DNA from 2 places in the Streptomyces sp. NPDC002537 genome. Region 2 is predicted to be linked to the other one. Evidence: riboswitches for the same ligand, from Rfam matches in the RefSeq annotation. Region 2 holds a riboswitch; the other holds the start of a gene.
What was found. A riboswitch is a leader RNA that binds a small molecule or an ion and turns the genes downstream of it on or off. The one in region 2 is predicted to bind cobalamin.
Positions count from the first base shown of each region.

Region 1: it holds a riboswitch for cobalamin, as region 2 does, so the genes downstream of both, ACWD4A_RS10670 (ribonucleoside-diphosphate reductase subunit alpha) here and ACWD4A_RS31515 (HoxN/HupN/NixA family nickel/cobalt transporter) in region 2, are expected to answer to the same signal.

Region 1 covers NZ_JBSFWT010000017.1:14,953-18,825, reverse strand. The annotation lists gene ACWD4A_RS10670 (ribonucleoside-diphosphate reductase subunit alpha) at 1-2,124, opposite strand, end outside; adenosylcobalamin-variant (AdoCbl-variant) riboswitch at 2,295-2,393, opposite strand; gene mctP (monocarboxylate uptake permease MctP) at 2,973-3,873, opposite strand, start outside.
Region 2 covers NZ_JBSFWT010000107.1:15,614-19,486, reverse strand. The annotation lists gene ACWD4A_RS31520 (NAD-dependent epimerase/dehydratase family protein) at 1-302, opposite strand, end outside; gene ACWD4A_RS31515 (HoxN/HupN/NixA family nickel/cobalt transporter) at 375-1,508, opposite strand; cobalamin riboswitch at 1,541-1,762, opposite strand; gene ACWD4A_RS31510 (APC family permease) at 1,930-3,465, shown strand; gene ACWD4A_RS31505 (YIP1 family protein) at 3,528-3,873, shown strand, end outside.

The DNA.
Region 1 (3,873 bases), on a different contig from region 2:
ACGGGCCGCGGCCATGTCGATCAGGGCGCGCTGCGGGATCTCCCAGGCGGTGCGGTAGAGGTCGCGGACCTCCTTGGGGATCCACTGCATGTCCTGGATCGAGCCGTTGGCGTCGGTCATCGCGTCCCGCGTGGTGCGGTCCCACACGCCGAGCTGCTTGAGGTCCTCCACCAGGTAGGTGTTGACCTGGAGGAACTCACCGCTGAGGGTCTCGCGCTTGAACAGGTTGGACACCTGCGGCTCGATGCACTCGTAGACGCCCGCGATGGACGCGATGGTGGCCGTCGGCGCGATGGCCAGCAGCAGCGAGTTGCGCATGCCGACCTCGGCGATGCGGGCGCGCAGCGCGGCCCAGCGGTCCGCCCACGCCTGCTCGGCGTTGGGGTAGTGGTCGGGGTGCAGCACGCCGCGCGCGGTGCGGGTCGCGGACCAGGCCGGGTGCGGGCCGTGCCGCTCGGCGAGGTCGGCGGACGCCTCGTACGCCGCGAGCATGATCCGCTCGGAGATCCGGGTGGACAGCTCCTTCGCCTCGGGGGAGTCGAAGGGCAGGCGGAGCCGGAAGAAGACGTCCTGGAGACCCATCAGGCCCAGGCCGACCGGACGCCAGCGGCTGTTGGAGTTCCCGGCCTGCTCGGTCGGGTAGAAGTTGATGTCCACGACACGGTCGAGGAAGGTCACGGCCGTACGGACCGTACGGTCGAGCTTCTCCCAGTCCATCTCGCCGTCGGCGCCCAGGTGCTGGGCCAGGTTGACCGAGCCGAGGTTGCAGACGGCCGTCTCGCCGTCGTCGGTGACCTCGAGGATCTCGGTGCAGAGGTTCGAGGAGTGGACGACCTTGCCGGGCTCGGCGGTCTGGTTCGCGGTGCGGTTGGACGCGTCCTTGAAGGTCATCCAGCCGTTGCCGGTCTGCGCGAGGGTGCGCATCATCCGGGAGTACAGCACGCGCGCCGGGATCTGCTTGACGGCCTTGCCCTCGGCCTCGTAGCGGCGGTACGCGGCGTCGAACTCGTCGCCGTACAGGTCGACCAGGTCGGGCGTGTCGGCCGGGGAGAACAGCGACCAGTCGGCGTCCGCCTCGACGCGGCGCATGAACTCGTCCGGGATCCAGTGCGCGGTGTTGAGGTTGTGCGTGCGGCGGGCCTCCTCACCGGTGTTGTCGCGGAGCTCCAGGAACTCCTCGATGTCCGCGTGCCAGGTCTCCAGGTAGACACAGGCCGCGCCCTTGCGCCGGCCGCCCTGGTTGACGGCCGCGACGGAGGCGTCGAGCGTGCGCAGGAACGGCACGATGCCGTTGGAGTGCCCGTTGGTGCCGCGGATCAGCGAGCCGCGCGAGCGGATGCGGGAGTAGGAGAGGCCGATGCCGCCCGCGTGCTTCGACAGGCGCGCCACCTGGTGGTAGCGGTCGTAGATCGAGTCCAGCTCGTCCAGCGGCGAGTCCAGCAGGTAGCAGGACGACATCTGCGGGTGGCGGGTGCCGGAGTTGAACAGTGTGGGGGAGGAGGGCAGGTACGAGAGGGTGCTCGTCAGCCCGTAGAGCTCGGCGACCTCCGCCAGGGCGCGCTCCGAGTGGTCCTCGGCGAGGCCGCAGGCCACGCGCAGCAGGAAGTGCTGCGGGGTCTCGATGACCTGCCGGGTGATCGGGTGGCGCAGCAGGTAGCGGCTGTGCAGGGTGCGCAGGCCGAAGTAGCCGAAGCGGTCGTCGGCGCCGTCGAGGAGGGCCGTGTCGACGAGCGCGTCCAGCCGCTCGGCGTGGGTCCGCACGAAGGCCGCGGTGTCGTCGGCGATCAGGCCCTCGCGGTGGCCCGTCGCGACGGAGGCGGCGAAGGAGGTGGCGCCCTGTCCGGCGGCCTCCTCGGCGATGGCGAGGGTGAGCAGCCGGGCCGCGAGCTTGGAGTACTCGGGCTCCTCGGCGATGAGACCGGCGGCGGCCTCGGTGGCCAGGGACCGCAGTTCGGCCTCGTCCGAACCCGCGCTGCGGCCGCGCAGCGCGGCGGCGGCGACCTTCCCGGGGTCGGTGGCGGGCAGATCGGCGGTGAGGTCGGTCAGGGTGCGCAGCAGCGCGGTCCCGGGGCCGCCGGTCGCTTCCGCGGACGTTGAGACCGGATCGGCGGGCGCGATGGTCACTGAGGCTCTCCCTCGCTCGGCAGAGGGCCGGGCGGGTGGCGCGCGACGGGCGCGTACGGGCATGCCTGACAGCACCAGGGCATGCTCGTAGCGTCCATCGACCCAACCCGCGAGGCCCGGACGAATACAAAACGCCCGTGCGGGGCCGGGACGGCTCAGCGGTGGGCGTGCTGTCGGCAGGTACTCGGACTCCTGCATGCGTCATTACGGCATACATGCACCGTTGCGGGACAGTTCCGGATTTCCACCGGATTCCCCTGCGACGACAGCGAGGACGAGCATACATCTAGTGCTGGCCGTCGCATGCACCACCACATGTTGTGTCGCGCGGTAATCGAGCGAGTCGAAATGTGCTAACGGGGCCTGGGGGTACGGGGGATGGCGAGGGCGCGGCGAAGGGCCGCCGCGCCCCTGTCGGGGGCGTGGCGGCCCTGGGAGACCCTCGGTGCCCGACGGCCCGCGGGAGGGGCTGCGGGGGCCCCGGAGGGTGGCTTCGGGGGCGACGGTGCCGGGGCGCCCCGTCGGGAGGACGGGTGCCGACAGCGCCGGGGCGCCCCGCAAGGGGCGCGGGGCTGCGTCGATATGCGGCTCCGCCGCGTGGGCGCGAGCAACCGCTGACGGGCCGCGGCCGCCGGGCTGTCGACGGTGCCGGGGCGCCCCGTAAGGGGCGCGGGGCTGTATCGATATGCGGCTCCGCCGCGTGGGCGCGAGCAACCGCAGACGACCCGCAGTCGCCGACCCGCGCCGCGGCCGAACGGCGCTTCGGCGCAGCGCGCGACGGCGGGCCGCCGGGCCGCCGGACGGAAGCGGCACCGGGTCCGGGCCCGGCCCGGGGCCCGGCCCCGGGGCTAATGCCCCGCCGTAGGCAGATCGCCCCGAACGCCGGCATCGCCGGCATCCGCCGTGTAGTCCGAGGCCGACGTCTCGTCGACACCGTCCGGCACCCGGAACGCCTTGAAGGCGAACGTCAGCACCACAGCCACGACCACATTGAGAACAAAGGCGGTAAGCCCGATATACCCCTTCTCCCCGATAAAGGGGATCAGGTTGGTATTCCCGAAATGATCCTGCGTGGCACTCGGCGTGTCATACGACCGCCATGTCCCGTACGCCATGCCCACCGCCCAGCCGGCCAGCAGCGCCCACCGGTGGAACCAGCGGGTGAAGAGCCCGCCGACGAGCGCCGGAACGGTCTGCAGGATCCAGATGCCGCCGAGCAGCTGGAAATTGATCGCGACCGTCTTGTCCATGGTGAGGACGAAGACCAGCGCGCCGACCTTCACCAGCAGCGAGGCCAGCTTGGAGACCTTCGCCTCGCGCTCGGGCGAGGCGTCCGGCCTGATGAAGTCCTTGTAGATGTTGCGCGTGAAGAGATTCGCGGCAGCAATGGACATGATGGCCGCGGGCACCAGCGCGCCGATTCCGATCGCCGCGAAGGCCACGCCCGTGAACCAGTCGGGGAACATGTCCGCGAAGAGCTGCGGAATGGCCAGCTGGCCGTTCTTCACCTTGACCCCGGCGGCGATCGCCATGAAGCCGAGCATGGCCAGCAGGCCCAGCATCAGCGAGTACAGCGGCAGGATCGTGGTGTTCCGGCGGATCACGTTGCGGCTCTTGCTGGAGAGCACCGCGGTCACCGAATGCGGATAGAGGAACAGCGCCATCGCCGAGCCCATGGCCAGCGTCGCGTACGCCCATTGCGCGTCCGCGCCGGCCACCAGAGAACCGCGCGGCTTTCCCGTCTCGGGG
Region 2 (3,873 bases):
AGGACGGCCGTGCCGAGGTCGTTGCAGCCGACGTAGGCGGGGGCGTCGGCGAAGTCCTTGCCGAGGCCGACCATCGCGGCCTGGTGGCAGACCGCGTCGACGCCCCGCAGGGCCCGTGCCACGGCCGCGCGGTCGCGGACGTCGGCCTCGGTCCACTCGACGCCGGGGGGCCGGGGCGGTGCTTCGGGGTGGGCCGCGGGCAGCAGCGCGTCGAGGACGACGGGCTGGTGCCCACGGGCGGTGAGTGCGGTGACGACGTGCGAGCCGATGAAGCCCGCGCCTCCGGTGACGAGTACGCGCATGGCTCCGACGTTAGGGGCGCGGGCGGTGCCGCGCCCCCCGACGGGCCGTCCCGTCACCGGTCCGTAAGGACCTCAGCCCTCGGTCGTGGCGGACGGCGCGCGTGCCGCCCAGCGCTGTTCGACCCTGCCGAAGCGCCAGTAGGCGAGGGCCGCGCCCCAGACCACGACGAACAGGCCGACGATGACGAACCCGACGTTGTCGAGGTCGAGGCCGGAGATCCAGCCGGTGACCGCGTCGTTCATGCCGAGCTTCTCGTGCAGCACGGTGACGAGTTCGATGGTGCCGATGAGGAAGGCGACGGCGATCGACAGCCCGGTGATGGTGAGGTTGTAGTAGACCTTGCGGACGGGGTTGGAGAACGCCCACTGGTAGGCGAAGTTCATGAACGTGCCGTCGAGGGTGTCGAACAGGCTCATGCCGGCGGCGAACAGCAGCGGCAGGCAGAGGATCGCGTACCAGGGCAGCCCGGCGGCCGCGCCGCTGCCCGCCATCACCATCAGGGTGACCTCGGTGGCGGTGTCGAAGCCGATCCCGAAGAGGAAGCCCAGCGGGTACATCTGGCCGGGGCGGGTGATGGAGCGGGTGAGCCGGCCGAGGATGCGGTTCATGAAGCCCCGCGAGTCCAGCTGCGCCTCCAGCTCCGCCTCGTCGTAGCGGCCCTCGCGCATCGCGCGGAAGATGCGCATGATGCCCGCGAGGGCGACGAGGTTGAGGGCGGCGATGAGGTAGAGGAAGCCGCCGGAGACGGTGGTGCCCACGACCCCGAGGGTCTGGTGGGTGGTGGAGCCCTCGTCCATGATCTTCCCGGCGATCCGGGTGCCGCCGGCGACCAGCAGCGTCATGACGACCACCACGCTGGAGTGCCCGAGCGCGAACCAGAAGCCGACCGAGACCGGGCGTTTGCCGTCGGCCATCAGCTTGCGGGTGGTGTTGTCGATGGCGGCGATGTGGTCGGCGTCGAAGGCGTGCCGCATGCCGAGGGTGTAGGCGGTCACGCCGAGCCCCACGCCGTAGGCCTTGGAGCCGACGGTGTAGTGGTCGGGGACGACGAGCAGGTAGAGCACGCCGAACGCGACGACGTGCAGGGCGGCGATGACGGCCAGCAGGCCGGCCGTGCGGACGGTGTCCTGGCGGCGCCAGCGGAAGGAGGACGGTGTGCCGACGGACGTGTCGGCGGGCCCGGGTATGTCGGTGGGCAGAGTCATTTGCGGGTCACGCTCCAGCACCTCGTGGAATGTTCTCGTGAGATGCCGTGGCCGGTCTCCTGGCTTACGGGTTCGCTCGCGCCCGTCCCCGCCTTCCCGGCAGCCGGCTGCGGCCAGTGGCTCCGCGCTCCCGTGGGGGGTGGCGCGCGAAATGGGACGGTAACTCCCCGATCACAGTGGCGAGGGCCGCTCCGGCCTGGGACCACAGGGGTCCTTCACCGGTCTTCCCGAACACCACGGCCGGGCCACTTTAGCGCTCCGACCGGCACCTGTGGCGAGGAAGTGGCGGTTTACACAGCTGCGCGAAAGGTCCGGCAGGGGCGCGTGGACAACCCGGCACCGGTGCTGGACGCACCCCGCGGACCGGTGCTACCAGTGCAGTTGACGGGGTACCCCGTCCGGCACGAGAGAGGGCACCGCCATGGCAGACACCGGGCAAGAGCCGGAGCATCGGGTCGGATTCGTACGCCGGATCGGGCTGTTCCAGGCCACCGCGATCAACATGAGCCAGATGTGCGGCATCGGACCGTTCGTCACCATCCCCTTGATGGTGACGGCGTTCGGCGGGCCACAGGCGGTCATCGGATTCGTCGCGGGCGCGCTGCTCGCCCTCGCGGACGGGCTGATCTGGGCGGAGCTGGGGGCCTCGCTGCCGGGGGCGGGCGGCAGCTATGTGTATCTGCGGCAGGCGTTCCAGTACCGCAGCGGCAAGCTGATGCCGTTCCTCTTCGTGTGGACGGCGATGCTGTTCATCCCGCTCGGCATGTCGACCGGGATCGTCGGCTTCGTGCAGTACCTCGGCTATCTGTGGCCGGAGATGGGGCGGACGACGGGGGACCTCGTCGGTCTCGCGGTCATCCTGCTGATCGTGGTGGCCCTGTGGCGGCGGGTCGAGAACATCGCGAGACTCACCGTGGTGCTGTGGGCCGTGATGATCGCCTCGGTCGTCCTCGTCATCCTCGCCGCCTTCACCCACTTCAGCCCCGACCGGGCCTTCACCTACCCGTCCCACGCCTTCGAGCTGACCACCAATCATTTCTGGGTGGGCTTCGCGGCGGGCCTGACGATCGGCATCTACGACTATCTCGGCTACAACACCGCCGCCTACATGGGCGCCGAGATCAAGAGCCCCGGCCGCACCATGCCGCGCGCCATCATCTACTCCATCCTCGGCATCATGGTGATCTATCTGCTGCTCCAGATCGGCACCCTCGGGGTCGTCCCCTGGCGCCAGATGCTCGACGAGAACGCGACGGCCCACTCGTCCGTCGCCTCCGCGGTGCTGGAGGCGGCCTGGGGCAAGGGGGCGGCGCGGACCGTCACGGTGCTGATCCTCGTCACCGCCGTCGCCTCCGTCCTCACCGGCCTCCTCGGCGGCTCCCGCGTGCCCTACGACGCCGCCCGCGACAAGGTCTTCTTCCGCTCCTTCGGCAGCCTGCACCCGCGCCACCACTTCCCTGTGCTCGGCCTGGCGTCGATGGGCGCCATCACCGCCGTCGGCTTCCTGATCGGCCGTCATACGGACCTGACGACCCTGATCCAGCTGCTGACCACCGTCATGGTGATCGTGCAGGCACTGGCGCAGGTGGTCGCCGTGACGGTGCTGCGCCGCCGGCAGCCAGGGCTGCGGCGCCCGTACCGGATGTGGCTCTACCCGCTGCCGAGCCTGGTCGCGCTCGTGGGCTGGCTGGTGATCTACGGCTACGCGGACCGCAACTCGCCCGGCAGGCACCCCATCGAATGGTCGCTCGCCTGGGTCGGCGCGGGCTGTGTGGCCTTCGTGCTCTGGGCGCGCCACGAGCAGGTGTGGCCGTTCGGGCCGCGGGAGGTCTCCGAGGAGTACCTGACCGCGCCGGACCCCGACACCGGAACCGGACCCGAGGGCCCGGACGCGGACCCCGGACCCGGCACCGGGCCGGGCGCCGGCACCGACCCCAGGGAGCCCGCCCCTGCCTGACGGCACGTCACGCCGCGGGCCGGCCACCGTCGGCCGGTCCGCCGGTGAGGGAAAATGCCTGCATGCCTGTGACCCCCTCACCCACCGCACCCGTCTCCTCCTCCTCGCGGCTCCCGGCCGCGAGGCCGCGCAGACTGCTCTGGCCCCGCCTCATATTCGGGCTGTGGTTCCGGCCGGTCGAGGTGCTCGACGAGGCCCGGGACCGCAGCGTCTGGGGTACGGCCACCTTCCTCTGCCTGCTCTGCGGGGTCCTCGGGACGGTGGGCAAGGACTCGTTCTGGGGGCAGTGGCGGATCAGCCCCACGCTCGCGCTGGAGGCGATGGCCATAGCCGACGGCGTCCTGCTCCTGGCCAGCCTGCTGCTCGGGGTCGCCACGCACGCCATCGCCCGACGGCTCGGCGGCAACG